3 regions of the Brevundimonas sp. 2YAF1 genome follow, and region 3 is predicted to be linked to each of the others. Evidence: predicted binding sites of a transcription regulator. Region 3 holds the regulator's gene; each other region holds the start of a gene.
The links. The regulator LexA, encoded in region 3, represses DNA repair genes until DNA is damaged. The targets are predictions, from matches to a motif close to ATGTTCNCNANNTGTTCT.
Positions count from the first base shown of each region.

Region 1: AB4Y68_RS00780 (ATP-dependent helicase) is a predicted target of LexA. The motif match lies at 3,394-3,411, and genes of this name have one in related genera.
Region 2: AB4Y68_RS01490 (ImuA family protein) is a predicted target of LexA. The motif match lies at 4,131-4,148, and genes of this name have one in related genera.

Region 1 is NZ_JBFRFI010000001.1:168,417-178,487, forward strand. It holds gene AB4Y68_RS00775 (DNA topoisomerase IV subunit B) at 1-905, opposite strand, end outside; gene AB4Y68_RS00780 (ATP-dependent helicase) at 1,014-3,359, opposite strand; gene AB4Y68_RS00785 (hypothetical protein) at 3,509-3,694, shown strand; gene AB4Y68_RS00790 (hypothetical protein) at 3,707-4,036, shown strand; gene AB4Y68_RS00795 (DUF488 domain-containing protein) at 4,057-4,398, shown strand; gene AB4Y68_RS00800 (SIMPL domain-containing protein) at 4,455-5,174, opposite strand; gene AB4Y68_RS00805 (ribbon-helix-helix domain-containing protein) at 5,171-5,407, opposite strand; gene AB4Y68_RS00810 (DMT family transporter) at 5,624-6,520, shown strand; gene AB4Y68_RS00815 (DUF4169 family protein) at 6,649-6,834, opposite strand; gene AB4Y68_RS00820 (glutathione S-transferase family protein) at 6,834-7,427, opposite strand; gene AB4Y68_RS00825 (DUF2171 domain-containing protein) at 7,513-7,746, shown strand; gene AB4Y68_RS00830 (YccF domain-containing protein) at 7,844-8,239, shown strand; gene fumC (class II fumarate hydratase) at 8,428-9,819, opposite strand; gene AB4Y68_RS00840 (RusA family crossover junction endodeoxyribonuclease) at 9,923-10,071, shown strand, end outside.
Region 2 is NZ_JBFRFI010000001.1:310,155-320,225, forward strand. It holds gene AB4Y68_RS01480 (error-prone DNA polymerase) at 1-1,897, opposite strand, end outside; gene AB4Y68_RS01485 (Y-family DNA polymerase) at 1,894-3,429, opposite strand; gene AB4Y68_RS01490 (ImuA family protein) at 3,344-4,000, opposite strand; gene AB4Y68_RS01495 (NAD(P)H-dependent oxidoreductase) at 4,319-4,921, shown strand; cobalamin riboswitch at 4,967-5,176, shown strand; gene AB4Y68_RS01500 (TonB-dependent receptor plug domain-containing protein) at 5,313-7,280, shown strand; gene AB4Y68_RS01505 (alkaline phosphatase D family protein) at 7,534-9,072, opposite strand; gene AB4Y68_RS01510 (TonB-dependent receptor) at 9,089-10,071, opposite strand, start outside.
Region 3 is NZ_JBFRFI010000001.1:409,748-419,818, forward strand. It holds gene secG (preprotein translocase subunit SecG) at 1-242, opposite strand, end outside; gene tpiA (triose-phosphate isomerase) at 350-1,099, opposite strand; gene AB4Y68_RS01870 (SurA N-terminal domain-containing protein) at 1,231-3,144, shown strand; gene trpE (anthranilate synthase component I) at 3,141-4,679, shown strand; gene AB4Y68_RS01880 (hypothetical protein) at 4,676-4,855, opposite strand; gene AB4Y68_RS01885 (anthranilate synthase component II) at 4,974-5,564, shown strand; gene trpD (anthranilate phosphoribosyltransferase) at 5,570-6,622, shown strand; gene trpC (indole-3-glycerol phosphate synthase TrpC) at 6,619-7,428, shown strand; gene lexA (transcriptional repressor LexA) at 7,495-8,187, shown strand; gene AB4Y68_RS01905 (ComEC/Rec2 family competence protein) at 8,168-10,071, opposite strand, start outside.

The DNA.
Region 1 (10,071 bases), 240 kb from region 3:
ACGGGGGTGACGGTTTCCAACTCGCCCACGCGCTCGGCCAGGGCGTCGGCCAGACCGCCGGGGAAGTGCAGGGTCGCCTCGGCCGGGGTGGCGTCGGTGATGCGTTCCGGGGCGCAGGTCCATCTGATCTCGACGCCGCGGAACAGATAGGCCTTGGCGCGGGCCATGCGGTAGAGACGGGCGGGTTTAAAGGCCGCGCCGACGCCGAAGATTTGCTCGTCCGGATGGAAGCGGATCAGGGTGCCCTTCTTCTTCGAGGGGCCGATCTGCTGGATGGGGCCTTGCACAAGGCCGCGGCTGAAGGACTGCCGCCACTCGAAGCCGTCGCGCCAGACCGTGACGTTCAGATGGTCCGACAGGGCGTTGACCACCGAGACGCCGACGCCGTGCAGGCCGCCCGAGGTCTCATAGGCCTTGCCCGAGAACTTGCCGCCCGAGTGCAGCACGGTCATGACGACTTCCAGCGCCGACTTGCCCGGGTGTTTGGGGTGGGGGTCGACCGGGATGCCGCGCCCGTCGTCGCGAACCGACAGGAAGCCGTCGGCGTCCAGATCGACGGTGATCAGCTTGGCGTGGCGGGCCACGGCCTCGTCCATCGCGTTGTCGAGGACTTCGGCGAACAGGTGGTGCAGGGCGCGCTCGTCGGTGCCGCCGATATACATGCCGGGGCGCTTGCGGACGGGCTCCAGCCCCTCCAGCACTTCGATCGAGGAGGCCGAATAGCCGGTGGCGGCCGCCGTCGCCGCACTGGCGTGCGACGTCAGTTCGACCTTGGGCTCGTGCGCGACGGGGGCCGGAGCCGGGATGGGCGCCGGGACAGGCGCTAGTGCGGGTGCGGGCGCTTTTTCCGGAACGCTCGGTTGGGTGGGTTCAGGGTCGTCGAGCGTGGAGAAAAGGTCAGCCATCTACGCAGTCTGGGGCGATTCGGGGTTCGATCTGGTAGGCCCCGCGCCGGTTCGACGCAAGCGCGACGCCGGGGCGGCAGGTTGTTGTGGAGAAGCCTGTGCGGCGATTCACGCCTTCTCCACGAAGCTGTCGATGACCTTCTTCTCGCCGGCCTTTTCGAAGGCGACGACCAGCTTGTTGCCCTCGACCGCGCGGACGGCGCCGTAGCCGAATTTCTGGTGGAAGACGCGGTCGCCGCGCGACCAACTGGAACCGGCCTTGGGGACGGCGGTGGCGATCAGGCGGCCTTCGCCCTCGATGACGGCCTTGCGAGCGGGCGTTGAGGCGGAACGCGCCGGTTGGCCCGAGGTGAAGCTCTGGGCGCGTTTCCAGCCGGGGCTGGAATAGCCGCTGCCGAAGGAGGGGGCCTCGTCCCAGCGGCTCTTGGCCTCTTTCATGCCGGTTGAGGCGCCGTAGTAGCCGGTGTCGGACTGCGGCTCGACGTGGGCAAGGGGCAGTTCGTCGACGAAGCGGCTGGGCAGTTGCGAGGTCCAGCGGCCATAGACCAGACGGTTGGCGGCGAAGCTGATGCGCGCGTCCTGCTTGGCGCGGGTGACGCCGACGTAGGCGAGGCGGCGTTCCTCCTCGAGGCCCTTAACGCCCTTCTCGTCGATGCTGCGCTGCGAGGGAAAGACGCCTTCCTCCCAGCCGGGCAGGAAGACCAGCGGGAACTCCAGCCCCTTGGCGCCGTGCAGGGTCATGATCTGGACCGCGCCCGTCTCGGACTCGGGCGCGGCCCGGTCCAGGTCCATGACCAGGGAGACGTGCTCCAGATAGGCCTGCAGCGTCTCGAACGCCTGCATGGCCTGGGTCAGTTCCTTGAGGTTGTCCAGGCGCGTCTGGCCGCTGGTGCGGTCGGCCTTCTGCATGTCGGTGTAGCCGCTCTCGTCCAGCAGGGTCTCGGTCACCTGCCAGTGGGGCGTGCCCATGGTCGCCAGGTCGCGCCAGCGGTCGAGGTCGCGCACGAAGTTGGCCAGGGGCGTGCGGGTGCGGGCCTGAAGCTCGTCCGTGGTGATCAGGTGGCGGACGGCCTGCATGGCCGAGACGCCGTTCTCTCGCGCGATATGCAGGATTTTCTGGACGCTGGTCTCGCCGATGCCGCGCTTGGGCACATTGACGATGCGCTCGAAGGCCAGATCGTCGTCCTCGGACTGGATCAGGCGGAGGTAGGCGTGGGCGTCGCGGATTTCGGCGCGCTCGAAGAAGCGGGGGCCGCCGATGACCTGATAGGGGACGGCCAGCATGACGAAGCGTTCTTCGAACGCCCGCATCTGGAAGGAGGCGCGCACCAGGACGGCCATGTCCTTGTACTTCAGACCGGTCTTGCGGGCGGTCTCGATCTCGTCGGCGATCAGGCGGGCCTCGGCCTCGCCGTCCCAGACGCCGCGCACGCGGACCTTGTCGCCGCTGTCGTCCTCGGTCCACAGGGTCTTGCCCAGACGGTCCTGATTGGTCGCGATCAGGGCCGAGGCGGCGCCGAGGATGTGCTTGGTTGAGCGGTAGTTGCGCTCCAGCTTGACGATCTTGGCGCCGGGGAAGTCGCGTTCGAAGCGCAGGATGTTGTCCACCTCGGCCCCGCGCCAGCCGTAGATCGACTGATCGTCGTCGCCGACGCAGCAGACATTGCCGGTCGAGGCGGTCAGCAGCCGCAGCCACAGATACTGGGCGACGTTGGTGTCCTGATACTCGTCCACCAGGATGTAGCGGAACCGGCGGCGATATTCCTCAGCCAGATCAGCGTGTTTCGACAGGATGGTCAGGTTGTGCAGCAGCAGGTCGCCGAAGTCGCAGGCGTTCAGCGTGGCCAGCCGCTTCTGATAGGCGGCGTAGAGGGCGTGGCCCTTGCCGTTGGCGAAGTCCTCGCCCGGCGGCAGCTTCTCGGGCGTCCAGCCGCGGTTCTTCCAGTGGTCGATCAGGTGGGCCAGCGACTTGGGCGTGTGCTTCTTGGTGTCAATATTGGCGGCTTCGAGCAGCTGTTTCAGCAGCCGTTCCTGATCGTCGGTGTCCAGGATGGTGAAGCTGGATTTCAGTCCGACCAGTTCCGAATGGCGTCGCAGGATCTGGGCCGCGACCGAGTGGAAGGTGCCGAGCCAGCGCAGGCCCTCGGCCGAGGGGCCGATCAGGTGGGTGATCCGCTCGCGCATCTCGCGCGCGGCCTTGTTGGTGAAGGTGACGACCAGCAGTTCCCACGGCTTGGCCCGGCCGGTGGCCAGGATGTGGGCCAGACGGGTGGTCAGGACGCGGGTCTTGCCGGTGCCGGCGCCGGCCAGGACCAGAACCGGCCCCTCGGTCGTCTCGACCGCCAGCCTCTGTTCGGGGTTCAGGCCGGACAGGTAGTCGCGAACGCCGGCGGCGCCGTCGGGCGACTGGGCGCGCGCGAGGTCGGAAATGCGGGGGGCGGGCAGGTCGGTCACAGGATAAGCGGCTCACGCAAGGCGGATTCGGAGGAGAACATAAGCAGCACAGAGACCAAAGTCAGGCCCTTGCGAAAAATGGCCGGCGGGAACCGCCAAGCCTGACCCCCGTTCTCTCGACCTCAGGGGAAGCGATGGAAGGGAAACGAATGGCTGAGAGCTCAAGCGGAGGCGGCAACGCCGGACTGGCTTTTATCGTTGGCGGCCTGGTGGTCGTGGTGGCGGTCTTGGCCTGGTTCCTGTTTGGCAGGGGCGGCGTGCCGGAGACCAAGAAGGTCGACGTCGATGTGAAGCTGCCAGAGGTGTCGGCGCCGGCCGCGCCGGGCGGTCAATAAAGGAGCGCTGGAATGACGGATCCCAATATCCCGCCGCCTGATCGCGTCGTGCATCAGACGACGATCAACACCACGACCCCTGAACGAAAGGGCGGCGGCGGCTTGCTGGCCCTCATCGTTGGCGGGCTGATCGTCGCGGTCGCGGTGATCGGCTGGTTCCTCTATTCGGGCGGACGTCCCGCCGCGCCCGAGGCGCCGGACGTCAATCTGAACATCAATGTTCCGAGGCCCAAGCTGCCGGAGGCGCCGAGATTGCCTGACCGGCCGGTCTTGCCCGACGTGCCCCGCCCTGCCGAGCCGCCGACCGTTTCGGCGCCGACGCCCGAGCCTCAGGGCCGATGATGGGACGGGGACCGGTCAAGGTGGCCCTAAAGCGCGCCTATGAACCCGCCGCCTCTGATGACGGTCAGCGCGTTCTGGTCGACCGGCTGTGGCCGCGCGGCGTGAGCAAGGACAAGGCGGCGATCGATCTGTGGCTCAAGGAGATCGCGCCCAGCACCGGCCTGCGCCAGTGGTTCGGCCATGATCCCGCGCGATGGGACGAGTTCCAGCGTCGCTACCGGGCCGAACTGGACGCCAACACCGAGATCGTGGCGCAATTGACCCAGGCGATCCGCGCGGGGAAAACGACGCTGATCTATGGCGCGAAGGACGAGGCCCACAACGACGCCGTCGTGCTGGCGGCCTATCTGGAAGGGAAGTGAGCAGTCATATCCCACCGCTCATCCCCGCCTTCGCCGGATGAGCGCGGTTTGGAGGCCTACTTCAGCCGGTAGCTGATGGTGGTGACGACGCGGACCTTCTTGTTCAGGGACGTGGCTTCGTCGCCAGTCCCGTCGCGGGGCAGGATTTCGAATGAGCCCTGACCCGCTGACTTGATCGGCCCCAGCGGGGCGCCGGAGTCCTTGGCGAACTGGACGGCGCCGGTGCGGGCGGCGGCGGTGGCCTCGGCGATCATGGCGGGGCGGACGTCGTTGAGCTTGGTGAAGATGTAGGACGGTCCCTGGAAGTCCTGCAGCACCACGCCCTGACGGACCAGGTCGTTCAGGTTGCGGGTGGTGGTCTGGACCCGATCGACGTCGTTGGTGCGCACATTCACCGTCTGGGTCAGGATGAAGCGCGGCCCGCCGGTCTGGCTGGCGTATTCGCGCGAGCGGGTGTCGACGACGCCCAACTGACCCAGGTCAACCGCGGTGTCGGGATAGCCCTGAGCCTTGAGGAACTGGCGCACGATGACCAGATCGCCGTCGATGCGGGCCTGAACCTCGGACAGGACCTCGCCAGAGGCGGTGAAGCGGATCGGCAGGACGGCCAGATCGGCCTTCACGTCGCGCTCGGCCAAGCCGCGCACGGTGACGGAGCGGTCGCCCACGCGGGCGTTGACCACGCCCTGGCCGATCAGCGCGCCCCCGCCGATCAGGCCCACGGCCAGCAGACCGCCGATGACGGCGGCGGGGATCAGGCGGTTGTCATTGGTCATATGTCTGTTCCTGCGAAGCTGCGGTCGCCGCCGGTCCATTGCAGGGCCAAAACCCGGCAGGCCGAGGCGAGGGGGCGGCGGCCGCGCCATTCGTCGATACGGATCAACAGAGCGGCGCGGCCGAGGTTCAGTTCAGCCCCGATGGCGTCCAGCACCGCCCAGAATTCCGGTTCCAGCGCCACAGAGGTGGCGTGGCCGGACAGGAGGACGGAACGCTTGGCGAGGCTGCTCACGGTTTAGCGGACGCCGAGGGCGAGCGGGGCGATCAGCGGAAGGAAGCGCATCGGAGAGATCCTGTTCACGGGCGAGCTTAGCAGAACGTGCGAGCGTCACATAAGGCTGCAAGACGTGAGGCGCGGCAGCCACGATCAGATGCTAACGGAGGTCCCGGTTTCGTTTCCGTGAGTCGCCTTGAGGCCCTGCCTGTGACCCAGCCTGTGAAGTCCCCGATGTCTCCAGCCGCGCTGGCGCTGGGCGGGATCGGCGTCTGCGCCCTGATCTGGGGCACGACCTGGTACGCCATCACCTTCCAGCTGGGCGCCGTCGATCCGGTGGTGTCGGTGGTGATGCGCTTCGCCATCGCGGCGGCGGTGTTGGCCCTGGTGGTCAAGGCGACCGGCGGACGATTGGCCATGACGCGGCCGCAGCACCTGATGGCCATGGGCCAGGGACTGTTCTCCTTCGCGATCAGCTACGCCTTTGTCTATGCGTCCGAGGAGAAGATCGCTTCGGCCGTAGTGGCGGTGATCTTTGCGGCTCTGGCCTTTCTCAACCTGATCCTGTTCCGCGTGGCCTCCAAGCAGAAGGCGGCGCCGGCGGCCTGGCTGGGCGCCGGCATGGGGGTGGTCGGGGTGGCGGTCCTGTCGGGCGGCGAGGTCATGGGCGCCGGCCTGGGGCTTCATGCCGTCGAGGGCGTGACCTTCGCCCTGATCGCGGTGGTCGCCTCGGCCTTCGGCAACTGGTTCGCCTGGAAGGGCCAGCAGGCGGGCGCGCAGGTCCTGCCGGGCACGGCCTGGGCCATGGCCTACGGCACCGGCGCTCTGGCGCTGTACGGCCTGGTGACGGGGGTGTCGTGGTCGGTGGCGTGGAGCCCGGCCTATGTCATCTCGCTGCTGTATCTGTCGCTGTTCGGGTCGGTGATCGCCTTTGGCCTGTACTTCACCATCGCCCGGGCGCGCGGCTATGCCCTGGCCAGCTATATCTCGGCCCTGACGCCGCCCATCGCCATGCTGGTGTCGGTGATGTTCGAGGGGGCGACGTTCGGGGTCATCGCCCTGCTGGGACTGGCGCTGGTGCTGGCCGGGCAGTTGTTCCTGATCCGCGCGCCGAAGCGGTCGGCGGCCTAGCCCCGTCTTTAAGCGCAATAACAAACCGCTCATCCCGGCGGACGCCGGGATCCAGTGAGAGCCCCACGCGCGACGTTTGTAGCCAAATAACTGGACCCCGGCGTCGCCGGGGTGAGCGGATAGGTAGGTTAAGTCTCCGGCTCGTCCAGCTTGTGACCATCCAGCTTCGCGGCGGCGCGGTCGCGCTCCTGTTGCGTCGTCTGGCGTTCCGCCTTGGTGCGGCCGAAGGTCAGCCGATTGGCGTCGGCGGCGCGTCTGCCCTCGACCTTGTCGCGGGCCTTCCTCGCCTTGTTCAGATTGACGACTTCGCCCATCAGACGTGACCCTCGGGGCTGTCCTTGGCCCAGGCGCGTTTCAGGGCCGGACGACCGCCGATGCGCTGGGCGTATGAATCGTAGGGCTCGCCCGGCGGCATGGCGCCCCGGAACCATTGCAGCAGGCTGCCGAACAGGATGTCGAGGGCTGAGAACTCGCCCAGGATGTAGCCGCCGTCCTTGATGGCCGCGCGCCAGCGCTGGTCCAGCGCGGCGTAGCCGGCCTTGCGCAGATCGTTCCAGCTGTCGGGCGGACCCGAGGTCAGGACGCTTTCCAGCACATTGTTGTAGAGACCCAGCCACGACAGATACTCGGCCCGGCGCGGATCGTTCGGGCCGGGCGCCATCTTCGCCTCGGGATAGCGGTCGGTCAGGAAGAGGAAGATCAGCACCGACTCGATCAAGAGTTGGCCGTCGACGCTGACCGAGGGGGCCTGTTTCAAGGGGTGCGGATTGGTCGGGTCCGCGCGGCCCTGACCGCCCTGCCGCTCGATCTCGACGTAGTGGATCTCGTAGTCGGCCCCCAGTTCCTCCAGCAGCCACAGCAGGCGGGTGGAGCGGGACTGGGGCGCGTGGTGAACCAGCAGCGACATCGTGAACTCCCTGAACGGCCCTGCCATGGACCCGAACGCGGTCGTGGGGGTTATCCCATCACCCGCAGCAGGAACGGAGAATGCCATGATAAGCGCCTCGATGATCAAGGAACATCTTGAAGTCGTCGGCTCGGACGGCGGCCATGTCGGTCGAGTGGACCATGTGATGGGCGATCAGATCGAGCTGGCCAAGATGGACATCGGCTCGGGCATGAAACACCACATGATCCCGGTCAGTTGGGTCGATCGTGTGGACGACCACGTCCACCTGAGCATGACCAAGGACGAAGCCAAGTCGCGTTGGGCCGTGAAACACTGAGGACAGGCTTACCGCGAATTCATCCGGGCCCCGCTGTAACAGGCGGGGCCTTTCGCCATATCAGGGGCGGCGCGCAGATCGCGCAGGGGAGACGGCCTTGATTCGACTGATCCTGAACCTGCTGTGGTTCTTCCTGGGCGGTTTCGCCTCGGGCCTGGCCTGGCTGTTCGGCGGGCTGTTGCTGGCGCTGACGGTGGTGGGCCTGCCGTGGGCGTTTTCAGCGTGGCGGATCGCCAGCTATTCCTTTTGGCCGTTCGGGCGAGAGATCGTTTGGCGCGATCCGAACCCGGCCGACCTGGGCGCGGGTTGTCTCGGCTTGGGCCTGAACGTGATCTGGCTGGTGCTGGCCGGCTGGTATATCGCCTTGGCGCACATCCTGATTGCCGTGCCGCAGTTCGTCTCGATCATCGGCATCCCGTTCGCGCTGAAGAACGTCGAACTGGCCAAGCTGTCGCTGGCGCCAGTGGGGCGGACGATCCGGGAGAGACGCTGACCTCTGTTCCGCTCATCCCGGCGGACGCCGGGATCCAGTGAGAAACTTGTCGCCGACATCAGGCCTCTGACCGACAGGTCTGAAGCCAAAGGACTGGACCCCGGCGTCCGCCGGGGTGAGCGGAACAAATAAAAGCGCCGGCCAGGGCGAACCTGACCGGCGCTTCTGTCTAGCTGTGTCGCTTAATCTCAGCCCGGCGAGATCATCTTCTCGGGACGGACGGCTTCGTCGAACTCGGCGTCGGTCAGGTAGCCGCCGCCGACGGTTTCCTGGCGCAGGGTGGTGCCGTTCTTGTGCGCGGTCTTGGCGATCTTGGCGCAGGTGTCGTAGCCGAGGCGGCCGTTCAGGGCCGTGACCAGCATCAGCGAGTTGTTCAGGCCGCGCGCGATGTTGTCCTCGCGGGCCTCGATGCCGACGACGCAGTTGTCGGTGAAGCTGATGGCCGCGTCGGCGACCAGACGCACCGACTGCAGGAAGTTGTAGGCCATCACGGGGTTGTAGACGTTCAGCTCGAAGTGGCCTTGCGAGCCGGCGAACGACAGGGCGGCGTTGTTGCCGAACACCTGGGCGCAGACCTGGGTCAGGGCTTCACACTGGGTCGGGTTGACCTTGCCCGGCATGATCGACGAGCCGGGCTCGTTTTCCGGCAGGGCCAGTTCGCCCAGACCCGAACGCGGGCCGGAGCCGAGGAAGCGGATGTCGTTGGCGATCTTGAACAGCGAGGCGGCGACCGTGTTGATCGCGCCGTGGCTGAAGACCATGGCGTCGTGGGCGGCCAGGGCCTCGAACTTGTTCGGGGCGGTGGTGAAGGCCAGGCCGGTGATGGCGGCGATGTTCTCGGCGACCTTTTCAGCAAAGCCGATCGGCGCGTTCAGGCCGGTGCCGACGGCGGTGCCGCCCTGGGCCAGTTCCATCAGGCGGGGCAGGGTCTGCTCGATGCGCTCGATGCCCATGGCGACCTGATGCGCATAGCCGCCGAACTCCTGACCCAGGGTCAGAGGCGTGGCGTCCTGGGTGTGGGTGCGGCCGATCTTGATGATGTGGGCCCAGGCCTTGGCCTTGGCGTCCAGCGCGGCGTGCAGGTGCTTCAGCGCGGGCAGCAGGTCGTTGACCACCTGTTCGGCGCAGGCGACGTGCATGGCCGTGGGATAGGTGTCGTTCGACGACTGGCTCATGTTGACGTGGTCGTTGGGGTGGACCGGCTTCTTGGAGCCCATCTCGCCGCCCAGCATCTCGATGGCGCGGTTCGAGATCACCTCGTTGGCGTTCATATTGGACTGGGTGCCCGAACCCGTCTGCCAGACGACCAGCGGGAAGTGGTCGTTCAGCTTGCCTTCGATCACTTCATTGGCGGCGGCGATGATGGCGTCGGCCAGCTTGGCGTCCAGCTTGCCCAGATCGCGGTTGGTCTCGGCGGCGGCGCGCTTGACGATGCCAAGGGCGCGCACGACCGGCAGAGGCATCTTTTCCCAGCCGATCTTGAAGTTGCCGAGCGAGCGCTGCGCCTGCGCGCCCCAGTAGCGGTCAGCGGCGACCTCGATGGGGCCGAAGGTGTCGGTTTCAATGCGGACGTTGCTCATCGCAGGCTCGTTCTCAGACGTGGCGGGAAGATGCCCGGCGGTGTAGCACGCAGACACGGCGGGGCAAGGCGGCCCGACCATTGGCTAAGGGAGCAAGGCGCGCGTGGAAGGCTGGATCGGCACAGGCAAGGTGCGCGGACGCGAGGTCGGCGACACGGTCGAGATCACCATCGACGGCCTGACCACCCAGGCCAAATACTACAAGCCGCTGGCCTATGAGTTCTTCCGCAAGGAATGGACGTCCCGTCCTGC
Region 2 (10,071 bases), 100 kb from region 3:
GCATGTTGATCTGGGCGCGGCTCTCGACCTGAAAGACACCGATGGAGTGACCCCGGCACAGCATGTCGTAGACCTCGGGCCGTTCCGCCGGGACGGAGGCGAGGTCATGTTCGACGCCTTCATGGGTCTTGAGCAGGTCGAACGCCTTTCGGATGCAGGTCAGCATGCCCAGCGCCAGGACATCGACCTTCATCAGGCCGAGTTCGTCGATGTCGTCCTTGTCCCATTCGATGAAGGTGCGATTGGCCATGGCCGCGTTGCCGATGGGGACCGTCTCGTCCAGCCGCCCCTGGGTCAGGACGAAGCCGCCGACGTGCTGGGACAGGTGGCGGGGGAAGCTGAGCAGGCGCATCGCCATGCCGACGGCGCGGCGGATCATCGGATTGGTCGTGTCCAGCCCGGCTTGGGCCACGTGGCCGTCGCTGATCTCGTCGCCCCAACTGCCCCACTGGCTGGAGGCCAGGCGGGCGGTGACGTCCTCGGTCAGGCCCAGAACCTTGCCGACCTCGCGAATGGCGCTCTTGGGACGATAGCGGATGACGGTGGCGGCGATGCCGGCGCGCTGACGGCCATAGCGATCATAGATGTACTGGATGATCTCCTCGCGCCGCTCGTGCTCGAAATCGACGTCGATGTCGGGCGGCTCGTCGCGGTTGGACGACAGGAAGCGTTCGAACAACAGGTCGTGGCAGGCCGGGTCGACGCTGGTGATGCCCAGCACGTAGCAGACGGCGGAGTTAGCGGCGGAACCCCGCCCCTGACACAGGATGCCCTTGTTCTCGGCGGTGCGGACGATGTCGTGGATGGTCAGGAAGTAGGGCGCCAGGTTGCGCTCGGCGATGAAGGCCAGTTCCTTGTCAAGCAGGGCTTGGACCTTGGGCGGCGCGCCGTCCTCGTAGCGGATCGGCGTGCGGCGGCGGACCAGTTCTTTCAGCCAGCCCTGCGGCGTCCAGCCGGGCGGAATGGGTTCTTCAGGGTATTCGTACTTCAGGTCCTTCAGGTCGAAATCGACGCGCGACAGGAAGGCGGTCGTCTCTGCTATCGCCTCGGGCGCGTCGCGGAACAGGCGGGCCATTTCGTCGGGGGATTTCAGCCAGCGTTCGGCGTTGGTCTGCAGACGGCGGCCGGCGCTCTCGATGGTTACGCCCTCGCGGATACAGGTCAGGACATCCTGCAGGTCGCGCTCTGACGGGGAATGATAGAGGACGTCGTTGACGGCCAGCAGCGGCGTGTTCGTGTTCGCCGCCAGCATCTTCAGCCGAGCCAGCCGCCGACGATCATCGCCGCGTCTCAACATGGCGGCGGCCAACCAGACCGCGCCGGGCGCGGCCTTGGCCCCGCGCGCCAGCACAGTCTCTAATCCAGCCAACTGATCGGGCGGAACGACGATCAGCAGCAGACCTTCAGGATCAGCCAGCAGGTCGCTCAGGCCGATCTCGCACTCGCCCTTCTTCGCCCGGCGATTGCCCAGGGTCAGCAGCCGGGTCAGCCGGCCCCAGCCCGCGCGCGTTTCGGGATAGGCGATGATGTCAGGCGTGCCGTCGTTGAAGACCAGTCGCGCGCCGGTCAGCAGGCGGAAGTCCGCCGCGCGGCGCTTCACTTCTTCCGAAACGGCCAAGTCGTTCAGCGGATCGTCCATGAAGGCGAACTCGCCGGGACCGCTGCCCTCGCGCGCCTTCTCCGGCGGGTTCAGACCCACAGCCCGCAGTTCCCTTAGCGCGCTCCACGCCCGGACCACGCCCGCCACCGTGTTGCGATCGGCCAGCCCCAGACCCGCGTGGCCGCGCAGGAGTCCCGTCAGCACCAAGTCCTTGGGGTGGGAGGCGCCGCGCAGGAAGGAGAAGTTGCTGGTCGCGGCCAACTCGGCGTAGTCGCCCATGGGAGGCAGGCCGCTCATGCGAACAGGCCGTGGATGAACCAGCGCGGTTCGGACGTCTCGCCATAGAGGCCCTGACGGAACAGCCAGAAGCGGCGACCGTCCTGATCCTCGATCCGGTAGTAGTCGCGGGTGCGCTGATCCGGCGCCCGCCACCATTCGCCGCCGATCCGTTCCGGCCCCTCGGCGCGCACGACTTCATGCAGGACCCGGCGCCAGCGGAAGCGCAGGGGCGAGCCGTCGGGCACTTCGGCCAGAGCCTCGACCGGCTGGGGCGGATCGAACATCTGTAGCGGACGTAAGGGCGGATCGTCGGGATCGAGGTCGGGCCAGGTCTCGCCGCCTGGTCGCGCCGACGCGGGGACCAGCCGCGCCGCGCGCTCAGGGATATGCGAGGCGAAGGGCTCGAAACGCAGCACCGCCTCCGGTCCCAGACGGGCCGTCAGCCGGTCGATCAGGCGGCTGAAGGCCTCCTCGCCGGGCGTCTCGCGTTCCAGCCCCTGCTGGGTCGGCGTCAGGGTCTGGGTCCAGGGGACCGACATCCGCATCTGGTCGAAGCCGAAGCCGGGGTCCAGCGGGTTGGACAGGGCCGCCATCCGCTCGCGAAACAGCCGCAAGGTCGCGGGCGCGTCGCGCGTCGGGCGGCCGGTGCGGACGACGATGCGGCGCACTTCGCCGTCCACGCGATAGAAGCCGGCCTCGAAGGCGCGCCCGCCCTGACCGGCCAGATCCAGCCGGTCCATGGTCTCGACCAGCAGGTCGGACAGGACGCGCTCGATGTCCTCGGGGGCCGAGACCGGCTCGAAGAAGACGCGGTCGACGACCACGGGGGCGGGCGGGCGATGCGGGGTGATGCGCACGTCCTCGTCGCCCAGAATGCGCGCCAGCCGGGCGGGAAAGTCGGCGCCGAAGCGGGCGGCCAGGGGCGCGCAGGGCCGGTCGTCCAGATCGGCCAGACGTTTCAGCCCGGCGCGACGCAGGGCCTGTTCCTCTTTGTCAGACAGTTCCAGGGCGGCGACCGGCAGACGGCGCGCGGCGGCGCGATCCTCGCCTTCCGCGAAGATCCCACCAGGGCCGAAACGCGCCAGCGCTCGCGCGTTCTGGGGCGTTCCAGACAGGGCGCTGCGGACCTGCAGGCCGATGCGGTTCGCCCGGGCCTGCGCCGTCCTCATCAGTCCCGCCTCGCCGCCGAACAGGTGGGCGCAGCCGGTCACGTCCAGCATCAGGCCATGGGGCGGGTCCAGAGCGATCATCGGGGTGAAGCGGCCGAAATCCTCAAGCACGCGCGCCAGCAAGGCGGCGTCGACGTCGGGCCGGTGGGCGACGGTGCGTAAGGTTGGCGTCCGCGCCCGCGCGTCGGCCAGGGTCAGGCCGGGCGTCAGTCCCGCCCGCGCCGCCGCCGGATCGACGGCCGCCAGGCGCAGCGCGCCCTTGATCTTCTCGACCAGAACGACAGGCGGCGCGTCCTCAGGCGGCGTGACGGCGTCCTGCTTCTGACCCCTTTCCTGACGCCACAGCCGGTCGCTGGGCAGCCAGGGGAACCAGACCGCCAGATAGCGGCGTCGGCGGGCGGAATGATCGCTGCTCACGATCCCACTCCATGATCCAGGTTCCGGTCGCCCCGCCGCCGCGCCGCCGCAGCAGGGTCGCGGAAAAAGACGGTCGGCCCGGCGCCCCGCCTTCCAGAGGTTCCGAGGCGCAAGATGTGATCGACCAGCGGGTCTCAGCCGCACTGGGGCAGGGGGCGGCCCCCGCCCGCGCCAGGAACAGGGTCGCGCCGCCGGTTTCCGCCGCCAGCGCCAACCGTCGACTAGCCGTCAGGCTGAAGGCCTTGGCCTCGCCCCATGCGCTCAGCAGCACGGCTCCGACGGCGGGACTGCGCAGGGCCTCTTCGCCCACGGCCAACAGGGTCTGGACGTCGCGCGCCCGCACCAGCAGAAGATCGCCTGGCGACAATCCCATCTCGTGCAGTCCCGGCCCGTGCGGTCGCCCGGATTCCTGTCCCATCATCTCGTGCAGCCCCCAGACGATCGGCCGCCCCGCCGCCGCCTTCAGCGCCAGCCCCAGTCCGAAAGCATTGACCGCCACGGCGTCAGCCGGCGTAGCGGCATAAAGGTCGTGCAAGGCTTGAGGCGCAACTTCGACAGGAAATGCCTCAGAAGCGCCGAGGGGCATGCGTGGCCTACGGCCGGAGAATTTGTCGAGCGTCTGCAACCGCCCCTTGAGAGCGATCAGACGACCATCGCGTGAACTGATGTTCTTCATTTGTTCTATATGCCGCCACAAGCCCTTCTGGTGTCAAGCGCGGCCGAAAACAAATCGCACTGTCGCCCGGCGACGCGGCGCGCAACGAAACGGCTCGCGCGTTTGTTGGCAGTGCTGAAGACGTGCGGCGGCGGCCGACCACAGCCGGACGCTGATCCTCGCTCTGAAGAGGTTGCGATGAAACAGGTGCTGATTGTCGTCCATCCCCGCGTTCACAGCTTCACCATGGCCATGGCCGAAGCCTATGGCGCGGCCGCCCGGGAGGAGGGTGCCGAAGTCGATCTTCGCGATCTCTACAGGATGGATTTCGATCCCTTGCTGCATCCCGGCGAGATGCCGGATCACGACGGATTCGCGCCGCGCGCCGACGTGGTCAGCGAGCGTTCGGCCATCGGCGACGCGGATGTGTTCGTCTTCTTCTATCCGCTTTGGTTCAACGCGCCGCCGGCGATGCTCAAGGGCTATGTCGAAAGGGTGTTCGGCATGGGGTTCGGCTATTCGTCTTTCGGACGCGACGGAAACCGACCGCTGCTGGGCGGACGAAAGCTGGCCAGCTTCTCCAGTTCAGGCGCCCCGCAGCACTGGGTCGAACGCTCGGGCGCCTGGGACGCCATGCGCAAGCATTTCGACGACCATTTCGCCGCCGTGACCGGGCTGGAAGTGATCGGTCACTACAATATCGGCGGCGTCCACAGCGGCGTGCGGGAAGACGCTGTCGAACGTCACGCCGCGAGCGTAGCGGAACAGGCGCGGCGGATCATGCGGACCTTCCAGTCTTGAGCGCGGCAGGGGGCTCTCCAGTTGACCTGACCGGCGCGCGGCCCTACTGCCACGGTCGCGTCAGGTTCCCCGCAAGGGGATCAAAAGGGAACGGAGTTTGATGCTCCGGCTGTTCCCGCAACTGTAAGCGGCTAGCCCGCGCGTCATTAGCCACTGGCGATCTGGACGGCCTCAAGCCCGAAAGACCTCTGGGAAGGCGACGTGCACCGGCCTTGATCCGTGAGCCAGGAGACCTGCCTGTCGCCGTCGTTCTCCGCGCGGTCGGGATGTGCCGAGCGGTCGAGGTGACTCGTGTGACGACAAGTGGAAACCTGCCGCGTCCGCGGCCCCTTCCGCGCGTCCGATCGACGCTTGGGAGAGGCGTGGGGCGGCGTCGTCAATGGAGCCCCGGATGAACCGGATCGCCTACGCCTCTCTCGCCGCCGCCAGCCTGCTGGCCGCATTCCCCGCCGTCGCCGATGAGGTCGATCAGAAGGCTGCCGCCCCTGACGTGGCCGGTCGCGCCGCCGCCAGTCAGGTCGCCGACGTCATCGTCACCGCCAACCGCTCGGCCCAGCCGGCCCAGCGCGTCGGCGCCTCGGTTACCGTCCTGACCCAAGCCGCCATTGAGGCGCGCCAGAACCCCGCCGTGGCCGAGCTTCTGGCCCAGACGCCGGGTGTCAGCTACACGCGCAACGGCGGGATCGGCGCCGCCAGCAGCCTGAACATCCGCGGTGCCGAGGGCCATCACACCGTCGTCCTGATCGATGGGGTCAAGCTGAACGACCCGTCCTCGACCCAGGGCGGCTATAACTTCGGCAATCTGCTGGTCGGCGACACGACCCGGATCGAAGTCCTGCGCGGCGCCCAGTCGACCCTGTGGGGCAGCCAGGCCATCGGCGGCGTGGTCAACATCGTCACCGCCGAGCCGACCGAAGCCCTGCAAGGCTCGCTCGACGCCGAAGCTGGCGCGCGCGGCACGACCTATTTCCGGGGCGGGATCGGCGGGGCTGGTGATCGCCTCAGCTGGCGTCTGGCGGCCAGCCGCTATTCGACCGACGGCTTCTCGGCCTATGCGACCGGGACCGAGGACGACGGCTACGCCAACACGGGCCTGTCGGGGCGTCTGAACCTCAAGCTGACGGACGCGGTGTCGCTGGACCTGCGCTCGGTCTGGTCGGACGGACGGGCCGATTTCGACGCCTGGAACGGCGACAGCCGCGACTATGGCAACACCCGCGAACTGGTCGCCTACGCCGGTCTGAACTTCGACCTGCTGGCCGGGCGCTTGCGCAACCGGATCGGCTACGCCTGGACCGACACCGACCGTCAGAACTACAACCCCGACACCCTGGTCCAGCCGCTGACCTTCGACGCCAAGGGCCAGAACCGCCGCTGGGAATATCAGGGCACGTTCGCCGTCACCGAGACGCTGAACACGACCTTTGGCATCGAGAGCGAGCGCGCCGAGATGAAGACCCGCTCGCCGTCGGCCTGGGATCTGAACCCCGCCTTCGGCAAGGGCGAGGCCGGCATCGACAGCGTCTATGGTCAGGCGCAGTGGACCTTGATGGGACGGGGGCTGAACGGTCTGACCCTGACCGGGGGTCTGCGCTACGACGACCATCAGCAGTACGGCGATCAGGTGCTGGGTCAGGTCGCGGCGGCCTGGGCGCTGAACGAAGGCGACACCGTCATCCGCGCCAGCTGGGGCCAGGGCTTCCGGGCGCCGGGCCTGTATGAACTCTACAGCGAGTACGGCAATCTGACGCTTCAACCGGAAGAGTTCAACAGCTGGGAAGTCGGCGTCGAGCAGCGCCTGTTCAACCGCGCCGTGGTTTCGGCGACCTATTTTAACCGTCAGGCCGACAACGAGATCCGTTACAACGGCTGCGACTTCGGCACGACCGATCCGCTGTGCACCGTCAACGGCGTGGGCCGCTGGGGCTACTACAAGAACGTCCAGAAAACCAAGGCGCAGGGCGTAGAACTGGTCGGCCGCATCGACGTGACCAAGCGTCTGAACCTCAGCGGCAACTACACCTGGACCGACGCCCAGAACGCCTCGGGCGTCAACGACGGCAAGCAGTTGACGCGCCGGCCCGAGCACATGGGCAATCTGGCGGCGGACTATGCCTGGCCGTTCGGCCTGAAAACGGGCGTATCGGTCCGCTATGTCGGCGAGGCGTTCAGCAATGAAGCCAACACCTCGGTTCTGGACGCCTACACCTTGGTGGACGTCCGGGCCTCCTATCCCATCAACGATAATCTGGAACTGTACGGTCGGATCGAGAACGCTTTCGACGAGACCTATCAAACGGTCCAGAACTACGGAACTGCCGGTCAGGGCGTGTTCGGCGGCGTGCGCGTCCGCTTCTGATCCCAAGGCCTTTTGATCCCAGGGCTTCAGCCCGCCCGGTCCACCCAAGGCGTCGCCGAAGGTCCGATCGGGCGGGCCGTCATCTATATCGGATCCATGATGTGAGCGCTCCTAGATCCCTGGACTCTAAGTGATTGGATTTTTGAGAGCTACCGGTTCCCGATTTCTCGGAATCCATGACCTGAGGGCGGTATGTCTTCGTTCTGCAAAAGTCGATGGTGACCGCTGGTCGGGGGGGGCGTGGCCGCAAGGGTCACGCCATCGTCGCGCCGGGCTTTCCATCCTCCAGAACAAAGCGGGCGAGGTCGTGGGCGCCGGACGCAGCGCGGCTGACGTCATCGACACCGCGCATGGTGATGATCGTTTCCTCTGAGGTCACGTCGGCGCGGCTGTAGCCGTTCACGCGATTGTCGGCGTAGTAGAAGTCCGGATTGTCGGCCATCAGGCGCTGCATCTTGGGATAGCCGCCGGCGCTGGGCGAACTGATGGCGCCGGCGACAAAGGCGGGAGCGACGACGGGGCCGTCGGGCGTCTGCCGCAAGTTTGACGCCGCGAAGCTGTGCATGTCGCCGCCGACGACCATGGGATTGGATGCCTGGCTCAGCATTTCGACGACGCGCTGGCGCGTGGCGGGGAAGCCGTCCCAACCGTCATTGCCATAGCCCATGACGCCCGTCTGCTCATCGGGCCGCCGTAACTCGGCCATGGCGAACTGCTGGGCCAGGACGTTCCACGTCGCGGGGCTTTGCGTAAGGCTTTGTTGGAGCCACGCTTCCTGTTCAGCGCCGAGAAGACTGCGGCGGTGATCGCGTCTCAGCTCGCTGTCCAGAATATGGGCTTGCTCGCCTTCCTTCCGGGGCCAGTCGGTCCAGGTGGCGTACTGGCGGGCGTCGAGCATGTGGAACCGGGCCAGCCGGCCCCAGTCGAGGGCGCGATAGATCTTCATGTCGGCGCCGCTCGGCGTCATGCGCACCGGCATATGCTCGTACCAGACCCGGAAGGCGGCCGCGCGTCGGAGCCTGAACGCCTCGCGATCCTCCATCGAAGGCGAGCGCTCGGCCTTGTAGTTGTTGACCACCTCGTGGTCGTCCCAGATCACCATCCAGGGCGCGGCGGCATGGGCCGCCTGCAGATCGGCGTCCATCTTGTAGAGGCCGTAGCGGCGCCGATACGAGGCGAGGTCGGCGGCCGCCTCGTCGGGGTGGCGACGCGGCAGTCCCTCGCGGGGCCCGGCCTCATAGATGTAGTCCCCCAGGAAGAGGATCAGGTCGGGGTTGTCGGCCGCCGCATGGCGCCAGGCGGCGTAGTAGCCGTTCTCGTAGCGCTGACAGGCGGCGAAGATGTAGCGCAGGGCCTGGGGCTGGGCGTCGCGCGCCGGTGTGGTGCGGGTGCGACCGACCGGGCTGGAGGCGTCCCCCGCATGGAACCGGTAGAAGTAGGGTCGATCGGGCTCCAGGCCCTCGACCACGACATGCACCGAATGCGCAGCGTCAGGGTGAGCCTCCGACACGCCCGTCTGCACCATGCGACGGAACTCCTCATCCTCGGCCATTTCCCAGCGCACCGTCGCCGGGACCTGGGGCATGCCGAAGTCGATGGCCATCGGATCGGGGGCCAAGCGAGTCCACAGGACGACGCTGGTCGGGTCCGGATCGCCCGAGGCGACGCCCAGGGTGAAGGGCGAGGTCCCGAACCGTAGCGGCGCGGCGAAGGCGCGATCGATGGGCAGCAGGGAGGCTCCGGCCAGAAGGGAGGCGCCGTGAAGCAGTTGTCGGCGGTCGGTGATCAGCATGTCATGGTCCTGGATGTCAGGCGGCCCGGTGGCGTGAATATGGGGGAAGGGCGGCGGCGGCCGGGCCCGCCGCCGCCGCGTTCACCGCATCAGAAGGTGTAGCCGAGGCCGACGGTGATCGTCCGGTCCTCGAGTTGGTACAGCATGACCCGGTCCGGCTGGCCCGAGTATTCGTAGCGGTTCTCTTTGGTGAGATGGCGACTGTGGCGGTCAGGCTCAGGCCGTTCTCGAGCCGGTAGCCCGCCGACAGGTCGATCCGCCCCTGGCCTTCGACATAGACCGGGTTGTTGGCGGGGCCGAACTGCTCCTTTAGGAAGGTGTCGCGGTAGTTGTAGGCCACCCGCGCCGAGAAGCCGCCCTTCTCGTAATAGAGCGTGGCGTTCGCCGTATGCGGCGAGTTGCCGGGGATCTCGACGTCCTGGCCTGTCGCCAGCGCGCGCGAGGAGTCCAGCCGGGTGTAGTTGAAGATGCCGCCGAAGCCGTCGAGCGGCGCGGGCAGGAAGGTGAACGGCATCTGCAGGCTGAACTCGACGCCGCTGACCTTGCCCTCGCCGCCGTTGCTATAGGTGGTGGTCCGCACGTCTTCCGGCGTGGTCGCGCCGGGGAAGAGGTAGGCCTCGACGTAGCTGACGGGCTCGACGAAGTTGTCGATGTCCTTGTGGAAGAACGCCACCGAGACCAGGTTTCCGTTGCCGAAGTAATACTCCAAGCCGGCGTCATAGTAGTTGGCTTCAAACGGTTTCAGGTCCGGGTTGCCCCGCACCAGGGTCAGGTCATCTTCCGAAATCGTCGCCGTGGGGTTGATCTGCGTGAAGCGCGGATGGGTCATCACCCGCCCGGCGCCCAGACGCACGATCAGGCCGTCCACCGCCGTCGGCTCGAAGGCCACATTGATGTTCGGCAGGACATTGCTGAAGGAGTTTGAGCTTTCGACGGCGCGAACGCTCTTCTTGCCGTTGATGAGGAAATTCTCCCAGCCGCTGCCCGAATGATCCGTTT
Region 3 (10,071 bases):
ACCGAACGCGAGCCGCGAGCGAAGTTGCCCGCGATGGTCAGGCTGATGGCGCACACGAAGAAGAGCACGGCCAGAACCGAAGTCGCCCGGGTCAGCAGGTTGCCCGCGCCGCGGGCGGTCATGAAGCCCGACGGGCCTCCGCCCATGCCCAGGGCGCCGCCCTCAGAGCGTTGCAGCAGGATCACGGCTGCCAAAGCGACCGAGATCAGGATCATGGCGACGAGCAAGATGGTCTGGAGCATGGTGTCAATCATGTGGGCGCGCAGATGCGCCGATCAAGCGGCGGCGTCTAACACCGATGCGGGACCGGGGCAAACGCCGAACGAAAACAGGCCTGGCATAGGGCCCTCTAGGCGGCGCGGATGATGCCCAGAAAATCCTCGGCCTTCAGCGAAGCGCCCCCGACCAGGGCCCCGCCGACCTCGGCCACGGCTAGAATTTCGGCAGCGTTCGACGGCTTCACCGACCCGCCGTACAGGATCGGCGCGACCCGACCGCCCTCGCCCAGCCGCGCAACCATGGCGGCGCGCACGGCGACGTGAACTTCCTCGATCTGTTCCAGCGTCGGCGTCAGGCCCGTGCCGATGGCCCAGACCGGCTCATAGGCGACGGCGAAAGCCTTGCCGGACAGCCTGGCCGGCAACGAACCAGCCACTTGGCGGCTGACCACCTCGACCGCCTGACCCGCTTCACGTTCGGCCAGGGTCTCGCCGATGCAGATGATCGGCTCCAGACCCGCGGCCAGCGCGGCTTCGACCTTGGCGGCGACGTCCGCGTCGCTTTCCCCGAATCCGGCGCGGCGTTCGGAGTGGCCGAGAATCACCAGGGTCGCCCCAGCGTCGGCTAGCATGGCGGCGGAGACGGAACCCGTGAAAGCGCCCGAGGCCTCCGCGTGACAGTCCTGACCGCCCAGTTCGACCGGGCTTCCGGCCAAGGCGCGCGCCATCCGCTCGGTCAGGGTTGCAGGCGGGCACAGCGCCACGCGGCAGGCAGCGGCCTGTTCCTGCAAGGCTTTAGCCAGCGCTTCACCCTCGCCCAGGCTCACGCCCAGGCCGTTCATTTTCCAGTTGCCGGCGACCAGCTTCACAGATTGTTTCATGGGGCCTGTTTAGGCGCCGTTGTCGCGGAAGCCAAGATGTTGGGGTGCGTCCGCTTGCGGCGCCCTAGGGACTGCCCTTATAGGCGAGCGTGGCGCCCCTTTGACGCCGGCCCTCGTCAGGTTCTGTCTCGATGATCTCGCTGTTCCGCAACTTCTCCAAGTCGAAATGGGCCGCCGGCCTGTTCGCCTTGATCATCCTCAGCTTCCTGATCGTGGGCGCTCAGTCGGATGTGTTCTCGAGCCTCGGCCCGAAACACGTCATCGACGCTGGCGACCGCAGCATCGGCGCCCAGCAGTTCCGCGGCGACTTTGAGCGCGTTCGCGCCAACCTGCAGGAGCAGGCCGGTCGCCCCGTGTCGTTCGACGACATGGTCAAGGAGAACATCCACACTCAGTATCTGGAAAGCCAGACCCAGCGCCTGGGCTTCCTCGCCTGGGCCTGGAACGCCGGCATCCGCCCCGGCAAGGAACTGGTGCTGAAGCAGATTCGCCAGATCCCGGCCTTCTTCAATCAGGTTACTGGCCAGTTCGATCAGGACCGCTACCAGCAGGCTCTGGCCGCCCAGGGCATGACGTCGGAAATGCTGGAGCAGGACCTGCGCGATCAGTATGTCGCCAGCCAGTTCGGCGCGGCTGTCTTCGCCGGCGCCCGCGTGCCTCGCATCTACGGCGCCCTGCTGGCCGGTCAGGCGCTGGAAACGCGCGACGGACGCTGGTTCACCGTGACCCAGGCGATGGCCGGTCAGACCCCCGACCCCACCGACGCCCAGCTGACCGCCTTCCTCAACGAGAACGCCGCGCAGCTGCGCCGTCCCGAATTCCGCATGATCTCGATCGTGCTGTTCAACGCGGCTCCGAACAGCCAGCCGGCCCCGATCAGCGAAGAGCGCATTCGCGAACGCTTCGAGTTCCGCAAGGCCGCCCTGTCGAGCGCCGAAAAGCGCACGTTCGTAACGCTGGCCGCGCCGAACAAGGAAACCGCTGACCGCATCGCCGCCGCCCTGCGCGCCGGCCAGACCCCGGCCCAGGTCGCCGCCGCCAACAAGATCGAGCCCGGCAACTACGTCGATACGCCGCAGAGCGCTCTGGGGGATCCGGCCGTCGCCGCCGCCGTCTTCGCCCTGCCGGTCGATCAGGTCTCCAACCCGATCCAGGGCCGCCTCGGCTTCACGGTCGCCAAGGTGACGGCCGTCACCGCCGGCGCCCCCGCCACCCTGGAAAGCGTCCGCAACGCCCTGGTCCAGGAGTTGCGCGCCGAAGACGCCAAGGGCGAGACCTACGCCAAGGTCGAGAAGTACGAAAAGGCCCGTCAAGACGGCAAAAACCTGGCCGACGCCGCCCAGTCGGTCGGCGCGCGCCTGGTGCAACTGCCGCCCTTCACCGCCGACGGCCGCCTGCCGGATGGTCAGCCGCTGAACGCTCCGCGTCAGATCTTCGAGTCGGCTTACGCCCTGTCCAAGGGCGGCGAGAGCGACATCATCGACGCTGGCGAAGGCCAGTATTTCGCCGTCCGCGTCGACGACATCCGCCCGGCCTCGCTGCCGACCCTGGCTGAAGTCCGCGCACCGCTGGCCCAGCAATGGACCCTGCGCGAAAACGCTCGTCGCCTGTCGGCCAAGGCCGAGGAACTGGCCGGTCGCGTCCGCGCCGGCGAGGACATCGCCAAGGTGGCCGCCACCTCCGGCGCCGAACTGACCACCCGCGCCGGCGTCCAGCAGAGCCGCGACAGCCAGACCCAACTGGGCGAAGGCGTGCTGCGCGGCCTGTTCGGTCAGGGCAAGGGCCAGGTCTTCAGCGGCGCCCAGTCGCAGACCAGCTTCGTGGTCGGCCATGTCGACGCCATCCACGGCGCCGTCCCGGCCCTCGCCGCCCCGCTGGTCGAGCAGGTGCGTCCGCGCCTGACCCAGGCGCTGGCCAACGCCATGGTCGAACAGAGCTTCACCGCCGCCGCCGTCCGCACCAAGGCCAAGAACGACCCGGCAGCCGCCCTGGCCGCTCTGGGTGTTGAAGCTCCGGCGGCTCCGGCCGCGCCCGTCAAGAAATGAGCCCAGGCCTCGGACAAGAAACCGAACGCGCCGCGTTTGTCTCGGGCCTGACGTCGGGCCACCCCCAGGTCGTCGTGCGTCGCTTGATCGACGACCTGGAGACGCCCGTCTCGGCCTTCCTCAAGGTCGGTCACGGGCGGCCCTACGCCAGCCTGCTGGAATCGGTCGAAGGCGGCGCGGTCAACGGCCGCTATTCGATCGTCACCCTGGCTCCCGATGTTGTCTGGCGCTGCCGTGACGGTCAGGCCGAGATGGCGCGCGGCGAGGCCGTCCTGGCCCACCGCTTCACGCTTGAGGACCGGCCTGCGCTGGACTCCCTGCGCGCCTTGATCGCGGCCACCAAGTTCGACCTGCCCGACGACCTGCCGCCCATGGCCGCCGGCCTGTTCGGCGTCTTCGGCTATGACATGGTGCGGCTGCTGGAGCCGCTAGGCCCTGCCAACCCGGACCCGCTGAACCTGCCCGACGCCGTCATGGCGCGCCCGTCGCTGGTCGCGATCTTCGATTCGGTAAAGCACGAGATCGTCCTGATCGCCGCCGCCTATCCCGACAGCGGCGCCGAGCCCGACACGGCTTTCTCGGCGGCCATTGCACGCCTTGACGATTTCGAGGAGCGCCTGCGCAGCCCGCTGCCGATCCAGCGCGAGGCCGAGCCTCTGCCCGCGCCCGATTTCCACACGCCCGTCGACGCCGCCGGTTTCGACGCCATGGTCGCCAAGGCCAAGGACTACATCACCGCTGGCGACATCTTCCAGGTCGTGTTGGCCCACCGCTTCTCGGCGCCGTGGAGCCAGGACCCGTTCGCCTTTTATCGGTCGCTGCGTCGCGGCAATCCATCGCCCTATCTGTTCTTCCTAGACTACGTCGATTTCCAGCTGGCCGGGTCCAGTCCGGAAATCCTGGTCCGGTTGAAGGACGGCCGCGTCACCATCCGCCCCCTGGCCGGCACCCGCCCGCGCGGCGCCACGCCCGAGGCGGACAAGGCCCTGGAAGCCGAGCTTCTGGCCGATCCCAAGGAACGCGCCGAACACCTGATGCTGCTCGACCTGGGCCGCAACGACGTCGGTCGGGTCTCATCGCCCGGCTCGGTCGAGGTGACGGAAAGCTTCGTCGTCGAACGCTACAGCCAGGTCATGCACATCGTCTCGAATGTGCACGGCGCCGCCGATCCCAAGCTGGACGCCGTGGACACGCTTCTGGCGGCGCTTCCCGCCGGCACGCTATCCGGCGCGCCCAAGGTCCGGGCCATGGAGATCATCGACGAGTTGGAGACCGAGAAGCGCGGCGTCGGCTACGGCGGCGGCGTGGGCTATATCTCGGCCAATGGCGAGGCGGACATCTGCATCGTCCTGCGCACCGCCATGTTCGCTAAAGACAAGATTTTCGTTCAGGCCGGCGCCGGCGTCGTGGCGGACAGCGACCCCGCCGCCGAATACGCCGAAACCCTGGCCAAGGCCCGCGCTCCGATGAAGGCGGCCGAGGACTCGTGGCGGTTCACCGCGACCACGCGCGGCCAAGGCAACGGCTCAGTCTAAGGATTGGAAACCGTGGAACCCTGGTCGAACGACACGCCGGGGCCCACCACCATGCTCCCCGCCAGAAGCACCGCCGCCGTCGCGGCGAAGGCCGCCGCCGCCAGCAGGCGCAGCGGTTTCGGCTGCGGGGTGGGCGGCTCGTTCAGCATAGCCCGGGCGTCGCGGATGGCGTTCATGGCGGTCAAGACGGATTTCTTCCGATGGCGATGCTCTTGTATCGCGCGGACAGCTTAACGTCCGCTTTCGTTTCGCCTCCGCTTGGCGTGCCCTCCCTCCCGTCCTAAGAACCCCGCCATGATCCTCGTCGTCGATAACTACGACAGCTTTACCTACAACCTCGTCCACTACCTCGCGGAGTTGGGCGCCCAGACGCATGTCGTCCGTAATGACGACCTGACGGTGCAAGAAGCCTGGGCGTTGAAGCCCGAAGCCGTGCTGCTGTCGCCCGGCCCCTGCGCCCCGGATCAGGCCGGCATCTGCCTGCCCCTGATCACGACCGCACCGCTGGACATGCCCATCTTCGGCGTCTGCCTGGGCCATCAGGCCATCGGTCAGGCCTTTGGCGGCGAGGTCGTCCGCGCCAAGACCCTGATGCACGGCAAGACCTCGCCCATCCTGCATGAGGGCCGCAGCGTCTTCGCCGGCCTGCCCTCGCCCTTCACCGCCACCCGCTATCACTCGCTGGCCGTGCGTCGCGAAACCCTGCCGGACGAACTGGAAGTCACCGCCTGGACCGCCGACGGCGAGATCATGGGTCTGGCCCACCGCACCCGGCCGATCCACGGCGTCCAGTTCCACCCAGAATCCATCGCCACCGAGCACGGCCACGACATGATCGCCAACTTCCTCGATCTGGCGGGCGTCAAACGTCTGGCGGCGGTCTGATCGCCATGGACGGTTTCAAGCCCCTGCTGGCCAAGCTGGTCGACGGACGCGTCCTGACGCCGGAAGAAGCCCACGCCTTTTTCTCCGCCTGCCTGCGCGGCGAGCCGACCCCGTCTCAGGTCGCCGCCGCCGTCACGGCCCTGCGCATCCGCGGCGAGACGGTGGACGAAATCGTCGCCTTCGCCACCGCCATGCGCGACGCCGCCCTGTCGCTGGATCACTCCTTCGACGAGGTGATCGACACCTGCGGCACCGGCGGCGACGGCCAGCACACCTATAACGTCTCGACGGCCGCCGCCTTCGTTCTGGCGGGTGCCGGGTTGAAGGTCGCCAAGCACGGCAACCGCGCCATCAGTTCCAAGTCCGGCTCGTCCGACGTGTTGGCCGCGCTGGGCGTCAATCTGGACGCCACGCCGGCGCAACAGGCCCGCGCCCTGGATCAGGCCGGCATCGCCTTCCTGTTTGCCCCCACCTATCACGGGGCCATGCGCCACGTCGGTCCGGTGCGGGCCGAGATCGGTTTCCGTACGGTTTTCAACCTGCTGGGACCGCTTTGTAATCCAGCACATGCGACGCGTCAGGTCATGGGCGTCTATGATCCCGCCCTGCTCGAACCTCTGGTCGAAGTCTTGGGACGCCTCGGCGCCCGTCGCGCCTGGACCGTCCACGGCCAGGGCCTGGACGAACTGACCACGACCGGCCCGACCGAGGTGGCCGAGTGGAAGGACGGCGCCGTCCGTCGCTTCACCGTCACCCCCGCCGACGCCGGATTGCCGCTGGCCACGCTGGACGACCTGCGCGGCGGCGACGCTCAGCACAATGCGGCGGCGCTGAAGGCCCTGCTCGCCGGTGAACGCGGCCCCTATCGCGACATCGTGGTGCTGAATGCAGCGGCCGCTCTGGTCGTGGCCGACCGGGCCGCGGACCTGCGCGAAGGCGCTGAACTGGCCGCAGCCGTCATCGACGACGGTCGCGCGGCCGTCGCGCTCGAAACCCTGATGCGCGTCACCAACACCCCTATCGAACCTGACCCCAATCCTAAAAAAGAGGCGGCATGACCGACGTTTTGGCGAAGATCGCCGCTTACAAGCGCGACGACGTGGCCGCCCGCAAGGCCGCGACCTCTCAGGACGCCATCGAGGCCCGCGCCGCCCAGGTCTCGCCTCCGCGCGGCTTCCGCGCCGCGCTGGAACGCGTCACCCAGGACACCGGCCGTCCCGCCCTGATCGCCGAGATCAAGAAGGCCAGCCCGTCCAAGGGGCTGATCCGCGCCGACTTCGACCCGCCGGCGCTGGCCAAGGCCTATGAGCGCGGCGGCGCCGCCTGCCTGTCGGTCCTGACCGACGGCCCCAGCTTCCAGGGCGACGACGCCTTCCTGGCCGCCGCCCGCGACGCGGTCGCCCTGCCCTGCATGCGCAAGGAATTCCTGGTCGATCCCTGGCAGGTGGCCGAAAGCCGCGCCCTGGGCGCCGACTGCATCCTGATCATCCTGGCCATGATCGACGACGCCCTGGCCGCCGAGCTGCTGGCCGAGGCCGAGCGTTTTGGCATGGACGCCCTGATCGAGACCCACGACGAGGCCGAAATGGCCCGCGCCTGCGCGCTTGTAAGCGATCGGGACGACGCCCTGGTCGGGGTCAACAACCGCTCCCTGCGCACATTCGAGGTCAATCTGGCCACGACCGAGCTCCTGTCTATGCTCAGCCCCGTCAAAGCCTTGCTGGTGGCCGAAAGCGGCATTTTCACCCCCGACGACGTCGTCCGCGTCGCCGACGCTCACGCCCAGGCCATTCTGGTCGGCGAAAGCCTGATGCGTCAGGCCGACGTCGAAGCCGCCACCAAGGCCCTGCTGGCGTTAAGTTGACATTAGGCAAGAACACTTACAGAACATCGACAACGGTTCACGCCTTGTTCTGGAAGCCCGATACCGATGCTCACCAAGAAGCAGCACGAACTCCTGATGTTCATCCATGAGCGCATCAAGGAGACGGGCGTCTCGCCCTCCTTCGACGAGATGAAGGAGGCGCTTGATCTGGCGTCCAAATCCGGCATCCACCGGCTGATCACGGCGCTGGAAGAGCGCGGCTTCATCCGCCGCCTGGCGCACCGCGCCCGCGCGCTGGAAGTCGTCAAGCTGCCGGAACAGGCCACGGCGGGCGCGCCGCGCGGCCATGCGGGCTTCAAGCCCGGCGTCATTGAGGGAGGCGGTCGTCCGAAGAGCGCCGAGCCGGCTAACGACACCCGCGAACTTTCGCTGATGGGCAAGATCGCGGCGGGCACGCCCATCGACGCCATCGAGCATGAAACCGCCCGCTATCCGGTGCCGGAAGCCATGCTGGGCGCGGGCGAACACTATCTGCTCGAGATCGAGGGCGACTCGATGATCGAGGCGGGCATCCTCAACGGCGACATGGTCATCATCAAGTCGACTGCGGACGCCTCGTCCGGCGAGATCGTGGTGGCCCTGGTCGAAGGCGAGCAGGCGACGCTGAAACGCCTTCGCAAGAAGGGCGCTTCGATCGCGCTGGAGCCCGCCAACCGCAACTACGAGACCAAGATCTATGGCTCGGATCAGGTTGCGGTTCAGGGCAAGCTGGTCGGCCTTATCCGCCGTTATCACTGAAATCGGGGTCGGCCTGACGGGTCCAGGGCCGCTGCCCGCGCACGTCGGCCGCCCAAACCGCTTTCCAGCCCTTGCCGACGCGCCACAACTCGACTGAGCCGCCGCGTGCATAGTCGACCCCGTCCAGCACCAACCGCCCGGCGCATGAGGCCGGCAGCGAGGCCAGCTCGGCGCGGCTGCTGACGACCGACGCCGAACGGCACAGGGCATCCAGTTGTTCCGCCGATGGCGGCTTCTTACCCCACCACAGGGCGACCGGCCCGGCCTCGGCCGATTCCGGCGTGCAGAGCGACCGCTTGCAGGTCCAGCCCTCGTCCGAGCGCGGGGTCAGGGTCAGGCCGCGCCGCCGCGACCATAGGTCCGCCGCGAACTGACGTACGCCGGGGCGCACGACGACCGCCGCGTCGCCCTGATGAAACGCGGCATTGGTCCCGCCGTCGCCGATCCACAGGTCGGGCGCGGTCGGGCGCGGCCAGATCAGCACCGCCGCCGCCAGCGGCAGGCCCAGCCAGCGCAACCGCCCTCGCCACAGGCAGATGAACAGGATGCCGAAAAAGGCGACCGGCAAAGCCGCTGCCGGGGCGCTCGCCACGGTCTGCACCGCCCCCGGTAGCTCCGCTGTCCAGTGGCCGATAGCCAGCATCAGATCGACGCCCTTGCCCGCCAGCCACAGGAAGGGCGCGCCCAAGCCCAAAGGCTCCAGCGCCGCGCCCAGCGCCAGCGCCGGCATCAGGATGAAGTCCGCGATCGGCGACGTGGCCAGGTTGGCGACCAGGCCGTAGATGGCCGTGCGGTTGAAATGCTGCATCGCGAACGGACCCGTCGCCATGCCCGCCACCAGACTGGCGGTGCAGGCGACCAGCAGCCAGTTCCCCAGTCGTTGGGCTGCGACGATGGGCCAGGGCGCCGAAATTTCCTTGATCCGGCGCGGCCAGACCTCGACCAGCGCCACCAGAGCCGCCGTCGCCGCGAACGACATCTGAAACCCCGGCGTAACGATGGCCTCGGGCTGCAGCAACAGGACGGCGAAGGCCGCAACCGCGAGGGCGTGCATGGTCACCGCCTGTCGGTCCAGCAGGATGGCGACAAAGGCGATGGAGGCCGTGATCGCCGACCGCTCGGCCGGCGGCGGTGCGCCCGACACCACCAGATAGGTCCCGACCGCGATCAGCCCCGCGACCGCCGCCACCTTCTTGCCCGACACCCGCAGCGCCAGCCACGGCCAGGCCGCCACGCCCAAGCGAACGCCGAAGAAGACGAAGCCGCCGACGATAGCCATGTGCAGGCCCGAAATCGACAGGATGTGGGCCAGCCCGGAATCGCGCATGGCGTCCAGATCCTCGCGCCCGATCCAGGTCTCGTGCCCCGTGGTCATGGCGGCGGCGATCCCGCCGGTCCGCTCGCCCAGCCGCGCCACGATCCGCTGCGCCAAGGCGTATCGCGCCGCATTGATCTTCATCGCCATCCGCACCCGCCACGGCGGCTCGGGCAGGACAGTCGGCCGCGTCTGGCCCAAGGCGAACAGCGTCCCGCCCATACCCTGAAAATAGGCGTTGCGGCCAAAATCATAGGCCCCCGGACTGGCCGGCGACGGCGGCGGATTCAGAATGCCATAGAGCCGCACCGCCGTCCCCGGCGCCGGCGGCTCGCCCCGCACCGTGGCCCGCAACCGCACCGGCGTCGCCTCGGGCGCCAGTCCTCTGATCCGCACCGGCGCCACGACGATTCGCGCGCCGCGCTCGCCGGGACTGTCGACATCCATGACCCAGGCCTCGACCATGGTCGGTTCGGCCAAGGCCGGGGCAATCGGCCCGCTGACCGCCTCGGTCCGCAGCTTGGCCACCGCCGCCCCGCTGCACAGACAGGCCATCATCAACAGGATCA